2 regions of the Paenibacillus sp. J22P218 genome follow, and region 1 is predicted to be linked to the other one. Evidence: riboswitches for the same ligand, from Rfam matches in the RefSeq annotation. Region 1 holds a riboswitch; the other holds the start of a gene.

Region 1 (7,503 bases):
AGGAGAGCCTTAGGTTGCTTAGCCTCTCCAGCCCGCTTCCAGCATCGCGCGGCTAACGCTTGCGAATTCCTCCAAGGACAGCGTCTCTCCGCGACGCGTAGGGTCAATTCCAATACCTGTGAGCAGCGCTGTCAGCGCCTCACGGTTGTCCTTGCCAACGAAAGCGGTCAAGTTGTTGAACAGCGTCTTGCGGCGCTGGGCGAAGCTGGCTTGAACGACGCGGAAGAAATGGTCCTCATCCGGCACGTCAACAGCCGGCTTGTCGCGCAGCGACAGCTTGATGACCGCCGAATCAACGTTCGGCTGCGGAATGAATACCGTATGCGGCACAATGCATACGACCTTCGGCACGCAGTAATATTGCACGGCTACGCTGAGGCTGCCATATTCCTTGCCGCCCGGCTTCGCCGCCATCCGATCGGCGACCTCCTTCTGAATCATAACGACGATATGCTCCAGCGGCAGGCGCTCCTCGAGCAGCTTCATTAAGATCGGCGTTGTCACGTAATAAGGCAGGTTAGCAACGACGCTAACGCCGCTTACTTCGCTGAAGCGATCCTGAAATACTTGCTTCAGGTCCAGCTTCAGCACATCGCCGTGAATAACCTCCGTATTCGTCTCTTCGGACAATACGTCACGCAGAATCGGAATAAGACGGTTGTCGATCTCGACCGCCGTTACAGTGCCCGCAGAAGCGGCTAGTCTTTGCGTAAGCGCTCCGATACCCGGGCCAATCTCCAGCGCGCCTTTCGTCTTGTCGAGTTCTGCTGCCTCGACAATCTTATTTAATATATTTTGATCGATCAGGAAGTTCTGGCCCAAGCTCTTCTTGAACGAAAAGCCGTACTTCGCAATAATTTCCTTCGTCCGCTTCGGTGTTGCCACTTCAATAGCCGCTCTGCCTGACGCTGCGGTATTTTCTTGTCCGTTCATATCGCTATCCCTCCAGTTGCTGTTCCATCTCGCGCATAGCTTCGTCGAACTCCGCCTTTGAGATGCGGAAGCTTGTACAACGCTTATAAAATTGCTTGCCGTTCGCGTAGCCAATACCAAGCAGCTTGCCTACCAGCAATCTGCGATTAGCCGCATCGGGATGCACGATCAATCCCGCTTCCATCAAGTGCTCCCAGGTCACCTCGCCAGCCGTATCCGTTGTCTCCGTTCGAAGCTCGGAGAGCGCCTGGCGAATAGCTTCGGGACTCGCGTTCTCAATACCGATATCACCCTTGTACAGCGCCTTCTCCTGCGGTAGGAACGCATGTTTGCAGCCCGGCGCATGCCTTGCCACAATCTTACGGATGCGTTCCCCTGCATGATCGGGATCCGTGAATATAATTACGCCGCGGCGTTCATTCGCAAGCGCTATGCGGCGCAGCACCTCATCGCCTATCGCCGAGCCGTTCGTCTCAATCGTATCGGCTTCTACTGCGCGCTTCACCGCAACGGTATCATCCTTGCCCTCTACGACAATGATCTCCTTAATCACTAAGATCATTCCCTTCCTCATTTACTCAAGCGTAAACGGCTATCGCCATCCTAAGCGGCAAAAGCAAACGTTTCGCGGTGAAATATAGGCCTAGTATAAGTGTGAATTTTATACTTTCCTATATTTTAAATAGCTGCAACAATTGCTGCCTGAATTGCGTCAATAAAACTACAAAAAGAAGAGGCTTAGCCTCTTCTTATGATGGCATATTTAATTGTACATTACGATAAGATGATGATAAACAGTTAGCTGCCGATAAAGCACTAAGTGGATGACGGTTTGTTCGGTCCAATAACGTACACGGTGTAACCCTTCTTGCGTCCGAACTTCTCCGCAGTCTTCTGACTACCGAAATACACGTCGATCTTATTGCCCTTTATTGCGCTTCCCGTATCCTCTGCCCGGCGGAATCCGATGCCTTCGATGAAGACCCACCAGCCGATCGGGATTACCTTCGGATCAACCGCGATCGTTCTGCCTTCCGTCACTTTCGTTCCGGACGCCGTAATGCCGTATTGAGGGTGGCTTTCGTCCTTGCCCGTCGATTCCACGCCTGCGGAATACGCAGTTAACGTGACGTTCTTCAAGATGCTCTTCGCCTTAAGCGTTACACCGTTTTTCGTCAACGTCTCCACGGTAGGACTACTATTAGAGAGCACGGTTACTTTCGGCTCAGGCTTCTTCGTACCGACTGCCACGACTTGATCGACAGCAGCGGTCTCGATTACTTTGCTGACCATTTGCTTAGAAACAAGCACGCCATCCTCGTACTGCTTCTGAATATGCTCAACGATAAGGCCTTGCTTACCGGTCTGGATCAGCTTCTCCTTGCCGACCTCCAGCGTCGGATCTTCTTTCTTCACGATAGAGAATGGCATCGCCCGCTCGCTTTCCGATACTTTCGTATCGACGCGTACAACGGTTACCGACATATCCTCTTCGACAGATGAGTTAAGCGACGGTACTACTTTATCATGATTACGAACAGAAATATTTAATTGCTCGATCGCCGCCTGCACAGTTCCTTCTGTCGTGTACACCGTTGATGTCTTGCCATCCGCCGTTACATTGACCGCCACCGCGTGATTAATTTCAACGCGATCGCCGTCTTTAATGGCTGCATTCAGAGGCACCGAAACCTCGTCATGCTCGCCAATCGTAATAGCTTGTTCATCCAGTAGGCGTTGCAGGACCCATTGCTTTGTTTCTACAACGGTTTCTTGTCCATTCACTACTACGGAGACGCTTTTGACAGCCGTTCCGTACAACAACACCAGTAACATGAAAGTCATAGCGATTGAGATAATAGCACTGAGTAGTATCAAACGCAAATTTTCATGCTTCCATCGCATTGCGAAAGACATGCTGGATGATCGTTTCCCATGGGTGTCCTTTACCTGGATTGTGCCCATTTCATCGGTCCTCCTTCATAGCCCCGCCGCCAAGTGTTACGCATGATTACAACTGACGCGACTATAGTATATTGGCGTGCGAGCACGCAATCCAGTAATTCTACTTCTTTTCTCGATCCTCTCACCTCCATGACTAACCCTATGACGACGATTTCCCGATTATTCGAAAATAAAAAGAAGCCGTCGACAGAGGATCTGTATCGTGGCTTCTCGGATGTCTACACGAGATATCATAAAAATGGGTGCACGAGGTTGATCGCTCTCTATGAACGCTTACGAGGTTAGCTGACGGATTCGGGCAAGAGAGCTGCCCTATTCGAAATCGCAATGCTCATGGCAATGGCTTCGAAATTCACCCCTGAAAAGATCAAAGCACGGTCCTTCAAATACCCGCACTTGGGTCCCCCGTTCTCCTTTCGGAGATTAAGCGCAAACTGGAAATCCAATACAAAAAGTAATAACTCTGAAATGAATCATACCTTCACGGGCGGTCTGTTGTAAAGAAGCGATAAAAGACGATTTAAGCGAAAAAGCTGGTTAAAGTCGGAAAAGATTAAAGATTTCCTGAACAAAATCCAGTTTTATCGCCCAAAAGGTCATTGAATCTCTCGTTTCCTACCGTTTTTAAACAATACCAAAACATTTTTTACCGTTTTCGGTCGTAATTTTGGCTATTTCTTCCACGGATTTGCCCAATAGCTCGGCTGCAGACTGGGCGACAAGAGAGACGTAAGCGGACTCATTTCGCTTCCCCCGGAACGGGTGAGGGGTCAAATAAGGGGCGTCCGTTTCGATCAATAATCGGTCCAAAGGAACCTGCTTCAGCACCTCTTTTGGCACGCGTGCATTTTGGAATGTAACCGGTCCCCCGAACGAGATATAGAAGTTCATATCGAGGCAGGCTTTGGCCGTCTCCCAGCTGCCGGAATAGCAGTGCATGACGCCTCCAACCTCTGCCGCATTCTCCTCGCGCAAGATCTTAACGATATCCTCATGCGCATCCCGATTGTGGATGACGATCGGCTTCTTCACCTTTCGCGCCAGCCTAATCTGCTCCCGAAATACACGATGCTGCACATCCTTAGGTGAAGTGTCCCAATGGTAATCAAGGCCTATCTCACCGATTGCGACAACTTTCGGATGCTCGCATAGACGTTCAATCCATTCCAAGTCGTCTGGCGTCATATCGATGCTGTCGACAGGGTGCCAGCCAACCGCTGCGTAGATAAAGTCATAAGCTTCAGCAAGCGCAATCGTTGTCGGGATCGTCTCCCGGTTGAAGCCGATATTGAGCAGCATATCAACGCCCGCTTCTCTCGCTCGCTCAATTACCTCTTTACGGTCCTCGTCGAACTTATGTGAGTCTAGATGGGTATGCGTATCAAATAAATATGTCATGTTGATGTTATACTCCTTCATTAAGCTGAAATAGTTGTTTCAAATGAGGACTAATCTGCGAAATATTCATCCTGAGCGGCTCCTCTGGAAAATACAAATGATACTGTCCCTGATGTAAACCGGTGATCGATCTAACTATGTCGGATTTAGCCGATATTTCACTTATTTCATCCTGATGATCCAACAACAAAATCGGCGCTTTTTCTTTCTTTTCTCCCTCTTGTCTGTCGGGACGATACACGTCATACGGAAGATCGAACGGGAAATCCAGCTCCATATGGTACTCCGGATTCATGCCGATCGAGAGGAACAGCAAACGTATTTCTTCTAATAAAGTAGGCTCAGGATCATCGATCGTTATGTACTTGTATAATCGACGATTCAGGAAGCGGTCGCATAGGTCGGCCAGCAGTGAATCATCCTCTTCGGCCCATTGCATGAAAGCCGTCTGCGCAAGCGCTTCATCCAGCTTTAAATAATCGCTGACGGCCATCGTATTATCGAGCAGCCGCTTGACCGACTCTGGCATCCATAAGAAGGAATAACCCTTCTCGTAAAGCTCCTTCGCCCGGCGGAAAATTTGCCTCAAAATAATTTCCGAGCTCCTCGTAACCGGATGGAAGTAAATCTGCCAATACATCTGGTAACGCGACATCAAATAATGCTCCACCGCATGCATGCCGCTTTCCTTAACCACAATTTGCCCTTTGTAAGGCCGCATCACACGCAAAATGCGCTCCAAATCAAAATTACCGTAATTTACTCCCGTAAAATAAGCATCTCGGAGCAAATAATCCATTCGATCCGCGTCCATTTGGCTGGATATCAAGCTGACAACGATCGGTTTTGGATATTTTTTCTGAATGACGGCAGCGACATGGCTCGGAAAATCTTCGGATACGGCTCGCAATACACGATTGATTTCTGTATCCTCCAAAATAATTTTGCACGTCCACTCCTCATGATCGGTATCGAACACCTCTTCAAGCGAATGGGAGAACGGACCGTGACCGACATCATGGAGCAGCGCAGCGCATAATGATACGAGCCGCTCTTCCTTCGGCCAGTCATGGAAACTATTGCGCTCGAACTGCGAAATAATTTTTCTCGTAATTTCATATACGCCCAGCGAATGGGAGAAACGGCTGTGCTCTGCGCCATGGAATGTTAAGTAGGACGTCCCTAATTGCCGAATTCGGCGCAAACGCTGAAATTCTTTGGTGTTAATAAGGTCCCAAATCGTTTGGTCTTGTACGTATATATAATGATGTACGGGATCCTTGAATACCTTCTCTTCCTGAAGCGGCTCTCTCATTTTATGATCATCTCCTTCGTTCATAGTTTCGACACATTATGTCGAATTAATGTCGAATAGTGTCGTTTAATAGTTTCCAAATTGTCGAAGCTGTTGTATTCTATTACAGAGTAGTATGCCCCCATTTCGTAGTCAAATGCCCGTAAATACGGATATTTATAGTAAATTTTTAGGTTGACTATTTTGGGAATCGTTGGTATTATTATAGACATAAACCTAAGAAACATGTCGAACGATGGCGAAACAATTTATCTAAGAGAGGGATTGATAGATCATGATGAAATCAACAGGGATTGTCCGTAAAGTGGACGAATTGGGACGAGTTGTTATTCCGATTGAATTGCGCCGTACGCTAGGAATCGGAGAGAAGGATGCGCTAGAGATTTACGTGGACGGAGAGCGCATCATGTTGAAGAAATACGAGCCTGCATGTATCTTCTGTGGTAATGCAGAGAACGTTTCTTACTTCAAAGGAAAAATAGTTTGCCATATTTGTTTATCAGAAATGCCTTCTCCTGTGACAAAATAAAAAAAATAGGTTATAATCATTTATATCCACATGTTAATTCTAACCTTTTTATACTCCTTGATGCCTTCCTGCGCTAGAACCCGGCCAGGAAGGTCTTTTTTTGTCCACTTATCCACAGTCCCGATTCTAGCGATTAACCTCGTTATAGACATCCCGCTTCGGCAAGCCGCGATCGACAGCCGCCCTCTTAATCGCTTCCTTGCGATCCATGTCTCTCTCATAATGCGCAACATGCGCAGCAATATCAAGTTCGGACCACCAAGCACCTTCTGCTTCTTGTTCACTCGCCTCAGATTCGCTTAATCCTGCAATAACGATTACGAATTCGCCGAGCGGCGGATGTTCTGCGAACCAAGCTATACATTCGCTCACCGTTCCACGCACTGCTTCTTCATGACGCTTCGTCAATTCGCGAACTAATGCAATCTGGCGATCGCCAAGACTGTCCAATATGACGTCCAGCGTCTTCGTAACGCGATGCGGTGATTCGTAGAGCAGCAGTGTGTCACGCTTTCCGCCCCGCTCCTGCAGCCACTTCGTAAGCGATTTGCGGTCACGCGGGGGAAATCCGGCGAACGTGAAGCTGTCCGTCGGGAGCCCGGACATAATAAGCGCCGAAAGCGCAGCATTAGCGCCAGGAATCGGAATTACCGCTATACCATTATCGATCGCATCGCGTACGAGATCGGCGCCTGGATCGGATATGGCTGGCAACCCTGCATCGCTTACCAGTGCAATGGACTGTCCATCCTGCAGCAGCCGGATCAATTCCGGTCCGCTCGCGTTTTTGTTATGCTCATGGTAACTTACCGTTCGTGTGCTGATTTCGAAATGCGTGAGAAGCTTTCGCGTCTGCCTCGTATCCTCGGCTGCAATAAGCTGTACTTCCTTCAACGTCCGAATTGCACGATACGTCATATCCTCCAAGTTGCCGATTGGCGTACCTACGAGATATAAGCTGCCATAAGGCTGTTTGGCGCTGTCCTTTTCAAAGCTCTTCTGTACGTTCATACGATTTGCACCCCGTTCTCATACACCATTATCGGCGGCAAAAGCTTAATATCAGGCTTCCCGTCACGCATGGCTTCTATTAATATCATATTCGCCTCCGCATTCGCGTGAGGATGGACGAATTGTATCCGTTTCGGCTCCAGCTTCCACTTGCGCATCGTCTCTACGATATCAAGCAGCCTTGAAGGGCGATGTACCATCGCTACCTTGCCCCCAGGGCGCACTAGTCTGGCGCTCGCCTGCATCACATCGTTCAACGTGCAATGAATTTCATGCCTAGCAATCGCATAATGCTCATTCTCGTTCTGATCGCCTGCCGTTACAGGCATGTACGGCGGATTGACCGTAACCG
Region 2 (7,503 bases), on a different contig from region 1:
ACGGTATCCTTCAAATAGATGACGCCGAACAATTGCTTGTCAACGGCTACCGCAAGCGGTGTACCGCCAAGCGTCGCAATCGTATTCGCGATTTGGTCCGTGTCGGACGGTATCTGTCCGCCCTGCTCGATTACCCATTTCTTGACCGAATCGACGGCCCCTTTGCGAACTCGCCTACCGTCCGGCAAGTCCATCCCGCTCATGCGCGTTTCCGCTTTGAAAGGCACGAATTCTCCGCCCTCAGCAATGGAAGCATCGTAGCTAAGTCCTTGCTTCTTCATCCATTCCAGCACGGATCTGCCTTCCGGCGTCTCGTCCTTGATGGAGCTGATCGCAGCCCACTCCGCTAAAGCCTGCTGATTGACGCCGCCTGCCGCAATAAGCTCGCTTGCCATCCGATTGCCGAACGTAATCGTTCCCGTCTTATCCAAAATCATTGTATTGATGTCTCCTGCGGCCTCGACCGCTTTACCCGACATGGCAAGCACGTTGTATTGCGTAACGCGGTCCATGCCGGCAATGCCGATCGCCGACAACAAACCGCCGATCGTCGTTGGAATCAAACATACTAACAAAGCAATCAGCACCGGAATTTCCAAGTCGACGCCTACGTATTCCGCAATTGGCTTCAACGTGACAACGACGATTAAAAATATGATCGTCAAGCTCGTCAGCAGCGTATTCAGCGCGATCTCATTCGGCGTTTTTTGCCGCTTGGCACCCTCCACGAGCGCGATCATCCGATCGATGAACGATTGTCCCGGATCGCTTGTAATTCGGACCTTAATCGAGTCGCTGACGACCTTCGTGCCGCCGGTTACCGAGCTGAAGTCTCCGCCCGCCTCTTTAATAACGGGCGCCGATTCACCCGTGATAGCTGATTCGTCTACCGATGCCAGACCTTCGATGACTTCGCCGTCTCCGGGAATCATCTCGCCTTGAGAGACGACGACGATATCGCCTTTGCGCAGCTCCGGCGAAGATACAACCGTAATCGTACTGCCAACCAGCTTATTGGCGGTCATGTCCTGCTTCGACCGTTTGAGCGAATCGGCCTGCGCTTTGCCTCTGCCCTCTGCGATTGCCTCCGCAAAGTTCGCGAACAGCAGCGTAACGAACAGAATGACGAACACGGTCAGATTAAAGCCAACGTTTTGCTTGGCATCGAAATATCCGGGGAATAGGGCCATCAATAGGACGATAACCGTACCGACCTCTACAACGAACATGACCGGATTTTTCATCATAACAATGGGATTCAATTTTATGAAGCTGTCCATTACCGCACGTTTGACCGCGCCTGAGGATAGCAATTTATTGGTTTCGTTTCTACTCATCTTCGTTCACCTCATCCGTTAGCGGAGTGTCAAATGTTCGGCTATCGGTCCGAGAACGATAACCGGCAAAAATGTTAAAGCGCCAATCAGCAACACCGTACCGATCAACAGTCCAAGGAACAGCTTATTATCCGTGCGAAACGTGCCGATGGTCTCCGGAACCGGCTGCTTGCGTGCAAGCGATCCCGCTACGGCGAGCATCGCGATCATCGAGATGTAGCGTCCGAAGAGCATGACAAGTCCGGTGCTAATATTCCAGAAAGGCGTATTATCGCCAAGTCCTTCGAAGCCGGAGCCATTATTGGCAGCCGAGGACGTATACTCGTAGAGCACCTGGCTTATGCCGTGGAAGCCCGGGTTGGTAACGGCTGCGTAACCAAGATCGGTCATGAACGCGAGAGCGGTCGGTACAAGGATAATGAACGGATGCGCGAGAATCGCGATGGCGATCAGCTTCATTTCGCGAGGCTCGATCTTCCGCCCGAGAAACTCCGGCGTCCGTCCAACCATAAGCCCGCATATAAACACGGCCAAGATCGCGTACATAAGCATATTAATTAGCCCTACGCCCTTGCCCCCGAATACGACGTTAAGCATCATTTCGGCCAGCGGCACCAGTCCGCCAAGCGGCGTAAGCGTATCGTGCATATTGTTGACCGTTCCTGTCGTCGCAGCCGCCGTCACCGTCGTGAAGAGAGCGGATTGCGCGATGCCGAATCGAACCTCTTTGCCCTCCATGCTCCCCTGCGAGGCGTCGATGCCAAGCGCGGCCATTGCCGGGTTGCCCATCTTCTCGGCGCCATAAGCAACGCTAAGGAATACGAGGAACAAGGTCATCATGGCCGAAAAAATGATCCAGCCCTGCTTTTTATTTTTGGCGAATAAACCGAACGTGTAAGGCAGTGCTGCTGGAAGAACCCACATGCACAAAATTTCGATGACATTCGTTAACGGATTCGGATTCTCGAACGGATGAGCCGAGTTGACGCCGAAGAAGCCGCCGCCGTTCGTACCGAGATGCTTGATCGATTCCAGCGAAGCGACCGGTCCAATGGCAATTTGTTGCACCGCGCCCTCGAACGTCTTGATCGCGATCGTCGGATCGAGTGTCTGCGGTACTTGCAGCGCAACGAGAACGAGCGTAACGATAAAGGCCAACGGAAGAAAAATTCTCGTATGGGCTTTAACAAAATCTTCGAAAAAGTTGCCGATCGTTTTTCCTTTGCTCGTAATGCCCCTTACGAACGCGATTGCGACTGAAAACCCAGTTGCAGCGGATGTGAACATCATCATCATGATGACCGCCATTTGCGAGAAATAAGACAAAGCGCTCTCGCCGCTGTAATGCTGCAGGTTCGTATTGGTCATGAAACTGATAATCGTATTAAACGTAAGCGTAGGCTCCATGCTCGCCATGCCGTTTGGATTAAGCGGCAGCGCATGCTGCAGCCGTAGAATCAGATAGCTGAAAGCTACCAAAATGATGTTCGTGGCGATGAAACAGAGCGCATACGTTTTCCAGCTCATGCCCGCTCGATTCTTAAGTCCAATCAACCTGTAAATGAACCGTTCCGATCCTCCATATACGTTATCGAGCCGGTTGGACTCGTTCGAGAATACGTGATACACATACGTTCCGAGCGGCTTCACAAGCAGCAGAAGAACGGCAATGACAATTAATAGCTGCAAAATATCCATCGTTGTTCCTCCTGGTTAAAATTTTTCCGGGTGAATTAAAGCATATAAGAGGTAACCGAATACGAGCACCGCAAGCGCTGCTACGATAATCATTCGCCATCGCCCCCCGTTTGCTTGACAGCTCTGTCGCACCAAGCAAGAAAACCATAAAACAATCCGAAGCAAACGATTAAAGTACCAATCATGTACAGATCCATCAAGGCAGTTCCCTCCTGCTATAGACATTTACAAAAAGTTATTTTTTCAATAGAAACCCAATTTCGCCGGTTTGCGAATGTACGATGTGATCTGCGCCAAGCCCTTTATATATGACTCTTGGATTCCAATGCGTCGTAATGACGTAGATCGATCCAGACGTCCAATCCCTGCAGCATTGTATGAACCTGCAGCTAAGAGCTAAGCTGCTCTCAAAGATGAAGACATCGCCAATGACCTTTTCCGGTATCATCCAACTATTCCTGTCATTAGTATTCACGTATAAAACGTTATTAAGTCCATGCTTACGAAGTTGTCTTTCCTCTAGCTTGCTGTTCGTCAGGACGATGAACGGCAGTCCGCGAAATACCAATGTTTTTATGAATGCTTTGCCAGCTTCATTAAGCCCGGCAACGATAATATGCTCCTCGCCCAACGGCAATCTCCTCCGAATTTCTGAAAAAAGGCAACAAAAAAGAAGCCTGCGGGAAAAGAGGACCTTTCCCCGCGGGCTTCTTCGGAGGCATGGCTAAGGAAGCCATGCCGAATCGGCACTGCGATGGTTGCCTCTCTCGATTACGCTTACGAGGTTAGCTGTCGGATTCGGGCGTGAGAGTCGCCCTACGCAAGGTGGTTACGCCTTGCGATTCACCCCATGAGCACCTATGCGGCCGACTCCATCGCGGCGCATCGCTCTTTGGTTCCCCCGTTCCCGCAGACTGCTGCGGAACTCAGCGATAAAATAGCAATTAAAACGAATCGTTGTATCATTCCTCTCTCCAAACCACGCTTACGAGGTTAGCTGTCGGATTCGGGCGGTGAGAGTCGCCCTACTTCGAAGCGGCATCCATGGTGCTGCCTCTTCGAAGATTCACCCCTGCCGTGCCGCCTTTCCGACTCTCACATCGTACAGACGCACCGCTTCACATTTGGTTCCCCCGCTTTCCGCTTGCCTCGCGGAAACTCAGCGATCAGTCCATCGCAACTTCAATTGCGAATCCTGTATCGAATCTTACTCCCAGCCAAATTTTATGTAAAGCAGGCCCAGCGACCATATTGGATAATATAGGAGCTTATAGAGTGATCGTTAACGTTTTCAAAAAGTAATATCTCGATATTACTCACTTTTTCGCCAATTATCTCTCGTTTTCTGAAATTACATATATGTCTGAATTTCGTATCCAACACGCGCAAGCATGCTTTTTTTCAAATCATAAATAACAGAAGTAAAAACGAGTATTCCATCGAAAAAGCCTCTTTTCATGGATAAAATGAACGTCGCTCCTCTAATTTGCTCTTAGAGCGTCTTGTGCAACAAAATGAACCTTTTACAAATGCTTCGAATCGGTTTAGGATAGACGTCGAGCCGAAAAAGGCATATCATTATCGCTGAATTTGTCCATAGGATAAAGCGGGGGAACCAACAAGAGCAATCGTTCGATTGTTCGAATGGGGTGAATCCGAGGCATTGCCTCGGTAGGGCAGCTCTCTAGTCCGAATCCGTCAGCTAACCTCGTAAGCGAATAGAGGAGAGAATTTCATATGTTCATACAAGCACAAATCGACGAGCCATTACCTTCTTGCACCAACGACTGCCCGGCGCTAAGCATTCGAAGAATCGAGATGTTCGTCATTCCTGATTACGATGGTTATCGCACAGGTTATCGCGTCTGTCTCCATTTAGCAACGACTAACGGATTAGGCTGGGGTGAGTTGTTCGTGAATGAAGCAGATAAACCGGCAGACTGGGTCAGATGGGGCAGCATGCTGCATCGTTATATAGGTGAGATACATGCTAAGGAAATCCCCGTTGACAATCGCATTCACGGTTTGTTCAACGACGCGCTTCTTCACGTTCGGAACGACAAGAGTACGAGAAATCCCGCCATGAGTGGAGATTTACTGAAGTGCTCCGTTTCCTATATCTCACTGTTTTAAGAGTAAGTTGTCAGAATATTTAGCGAAAATCATTTACAAACGGCGCGGATAGATTTATAATATACGGCATACTAACGCTGAATTTTTCGTTTGAAAAAGCGGGGGAACCAACGCGAGCCACTACTTGGATCAATCGATCCGCTCGCAAGGGGTGAATCCAAGGATTTGTAACCTTGGTAGGGCGTCTCTCTGTCCGAATCCGACAGCTAACCTCGTAAGCGAAATAAGGAGAGGTTTATTTATGTTGACGAAATCCGATTGTCATCTTTCTTTTCTGTCCGATCAAGATCTTAGTGACAGTCTCACCATCACACGCATCGAGTTGTTCGTTATTCCTGCCCTCGCCGTCGACTCTTCCGGTTATCGCGTATGTCTTCGAATGTTAAGCAACAAAGGGGTCGGCTGGGGTGAATTTTTTGCGCCTGAGTCCGACAGCCAAATCGATCTGAAGCAATGGAGCGAGCCGCTGCGTCAATTCGTCGGAGCTTTCACGGATTCTGCCTCGTTGTATGACTCTCTACTGCCGGCACATGTGGATGGAAGACTCAATGAATTGTTCTGCACCGCGATCGACGATCTTCTCGCTCATACCGACAACCCTACCTTCATCGAAGGCAATACCGAAGAGACAGTACTTAAGAACCGTTCCGTCGCCTATGTGTCCATCCATTAGCGTATTAGAATGAAGCAAGCCCGCTCCTACAGCGCGAAGGAGCGGGCTTGCTTACGTTATTGGCGAGCTTATGATCCGGTCGAACGATAATGTCGGACACCGATATGCCATACCGCTAGACAAGGTACCAAGAACAATACACCAGCAAGCGGCAGCAGCATATAGAACAAGTCATTGCCGTTCTGCTTTCCAAGAATATAGAGCAACGGCAAATAATTGACGCATCCGAACGGGATAATATACGTAAACAGAACTTTAACCCATCTTTCGTAAATATTCAGCGGGTATTGCGCCATCTCCCGCCCTCCGTCCGTCAAAATGTTTGCGATCTCAAGTCCCTGAATCGTCCAAAAGCACATCGTTGCCATCAAGATATAGATGCCTGCGAAGATACATACGCCGCAAACGATCATCAATATAAGTGTCATTACCTTCGCCGCGTTCCATTCAACCGGCAGCTTGTACAGTGCCCAGCCAAGCACAATCGCGCTTTGCAACATCCGCCCGACTCTCGTGAACTCGAATTGCGACCCAAGCACCTGGAGTACCGTGCTGCGCGGACGAACAAGCAGACGGTCGAACTCGCCTCTTCTCACGAGACCCGAGAATGCATCGAAGCCCCGCGCGAAACATTCGCTTAGCGAGAACGCCATATGAATAATGCCGAAACACAACGCAACCTCGAAGAAGGTCCAGCCTTGCAGTTCCCCAAAGCGCTCGAACATAAAATACAAACCTGCGAACACCGTTACCGGTACAAAAAACTGTCCGAAGCTTAGCAGCCAGAAGGAAGCGCGATATTGCAGCTGCGACTTGAACAAAATCGATAAGTATTTGAAATAGAGTTGCATAGCGATTAGCCCCCCTGAATGACTATTTGCCGTAGTGCCTTCCTCATTGCGGCCCAACCAATTCCTATGAGCACCCCAAGCCAGCCTACCTGGATGATGAGCCCCCATAACGCTTCCGTCTGTGCAATATGGCCTGAGTATACACGGAAGGGGAAGTCAACCGTCCAGCGGAACGGCAATACGTAAGTAAACCGTTGCAGCCAATCCGGCATAAGCGGTACGGGAATAATCATCCCGGCTAGGAATTCGCCGGCAATCGAGATCATTAGAATCGAACCTGTCGGTGACAGTGTCCAAAATACGGAAATGTAAATCATCATTGATATCGCAACAATGACGAATAAGCCCAGCAGCAATGAAGCAACAAAGAAGAAAAACGTTGGCCAGTCCGGGGGTGTTGTCATGCGATACGGTTCCGGCAAAAAAAACACGACAAGAACAATCGGCAAGCAGCGCAGCGCTGCGTTTGCCGCGCGCTGCGCGAGCAGCTTGGCGAACCATAGCTGATATATGCCGATTGGCCTGCACAATTCATAGGCAATATTGCCGGTTGTAATGAGATCGAACATTTCATTGTCGCGAGCCCAGAGCATGATGAACGAAAGAAAAATTTGCTGCAGCCAGACGTAAGTAACAATTTCCTTCAACGATATAGGCGGCTGCGCCGTACTATGACTATAGAAAGCGATGTAGATCATAATGAATACGAATCCAAAAAACAACTGCGTTATTGTACCCGCAATTGCAGATGCGCGATATTGCAGCCCATTAATGAATCTCAGCTTCCATACCGAGACATAGGCCCTCATAT

Evidence for each region. Region 1 has a riboswitch for cyclic di-AMP ahead of AC0YN0_RS29675 (ubiquitin-like domain-containing protein). Riboswitches for the same ligand answer to the same signal wherever they lie in the genome.
Region 2: another riboswitch for cyclic di-AMP. It lies ahead of AC0YN0_RS01275 (hypothetical protein); the one in region 1 lies ahead of AC0YN0_RS29675 (ubiquitin-like domain-containing protein).

The regions. Positions count from the first base shown of each region.
Region 1 is NZ_JBWDNL010000010.1:7,882-15,384, reverse strand. Features, by position in the region: gene rsmA (16S rRNA (adenine(1518)-N(6)/adenine(1519)-N(6))-dimethyltransferase RsmA) at 19-933, opposite strand; gene rnmV (ribonuclease M5) at 938-1,486, opposite strand; gene AC0YN0_RS29675 (ubiquitin-like domain-containing protein) at 1,750-2,898, opposite strand; cyclic di-AMP (ydaO/yuaA leader) riboswitch at 3,153-3,338, opposite strand; gene AC0YN0_RS29670 (TatD family hydrolase) at 3,523-4,296, opposite strand; gene AC0YN0_RS29665 (HD domain-containing protein) at 4,304-5,611, opposite strand; gene AC0YN0_RS29660 (AbrB/MazE/SpoVT family DNA-binding domain-containing protein) at 5,886-6,140, shown strand; gene rsmI (16S rRNA (cytidine(1402)-2'-O)-methyltransferase) at 6,267-7,151, opposite strand; gene AC0YN0_RS29650 (tRNA1(Val) (adenine(37)-N6)-methyltransferase) at 7,148-7,503, opposite strand, start outside.
Region 2 is NZ_JBWDNL010000001.1:267,749-275,251, reverse strand. Features, by position in the region: gene kdpB (potassium-transporting ATPase subunit KdpB) at 1-1,337, opposite strand, end outside; gene kdpA (potassium-transporting ATPase subunit KdpA) at 1,356-3,035, opposite strand; gene kdpF (K(+)-transporting ATPase subunit F) at 3,051-3,128, opposite strand; gene AC0YN0_RS01275 (hypothetical protein) at 3,271-3,666, opposite strand; cyclic di-AMP (ydaO/yuaA leader) riboswitch at 3,795-3,977, opposite strand; cyclic di-AMP (ydaO/yuaA leader) riboswitch at 4,003-4,210, opposite strand; cyclic di-AMP (ydaO/yuaA leader) riboswitch at 4,608-4,767, shown strand; gene AC0YN0_RS01270 (hypothetical protein) at 4,773-5,168, shown strand; cyclic di-AMP (ydaO/yuaA leader) riboswitch at 5,234-5,404, shown strand; gene AC0YN0_RS01265 (hypothetical protein) at 5,410-5,841, shown strand; gene AC0YN0_RS01260 (ABC transporter permease) at 5,910-6,692, opposite strand; gene AC0YN0_RS01255 (ABC transporter permease) at 6,698-7,501, opposite strand; gene AC0YN0_RS01250 (ABC transporter ATP-binding protein) at 7,498-7,503, opposite strand, start outside.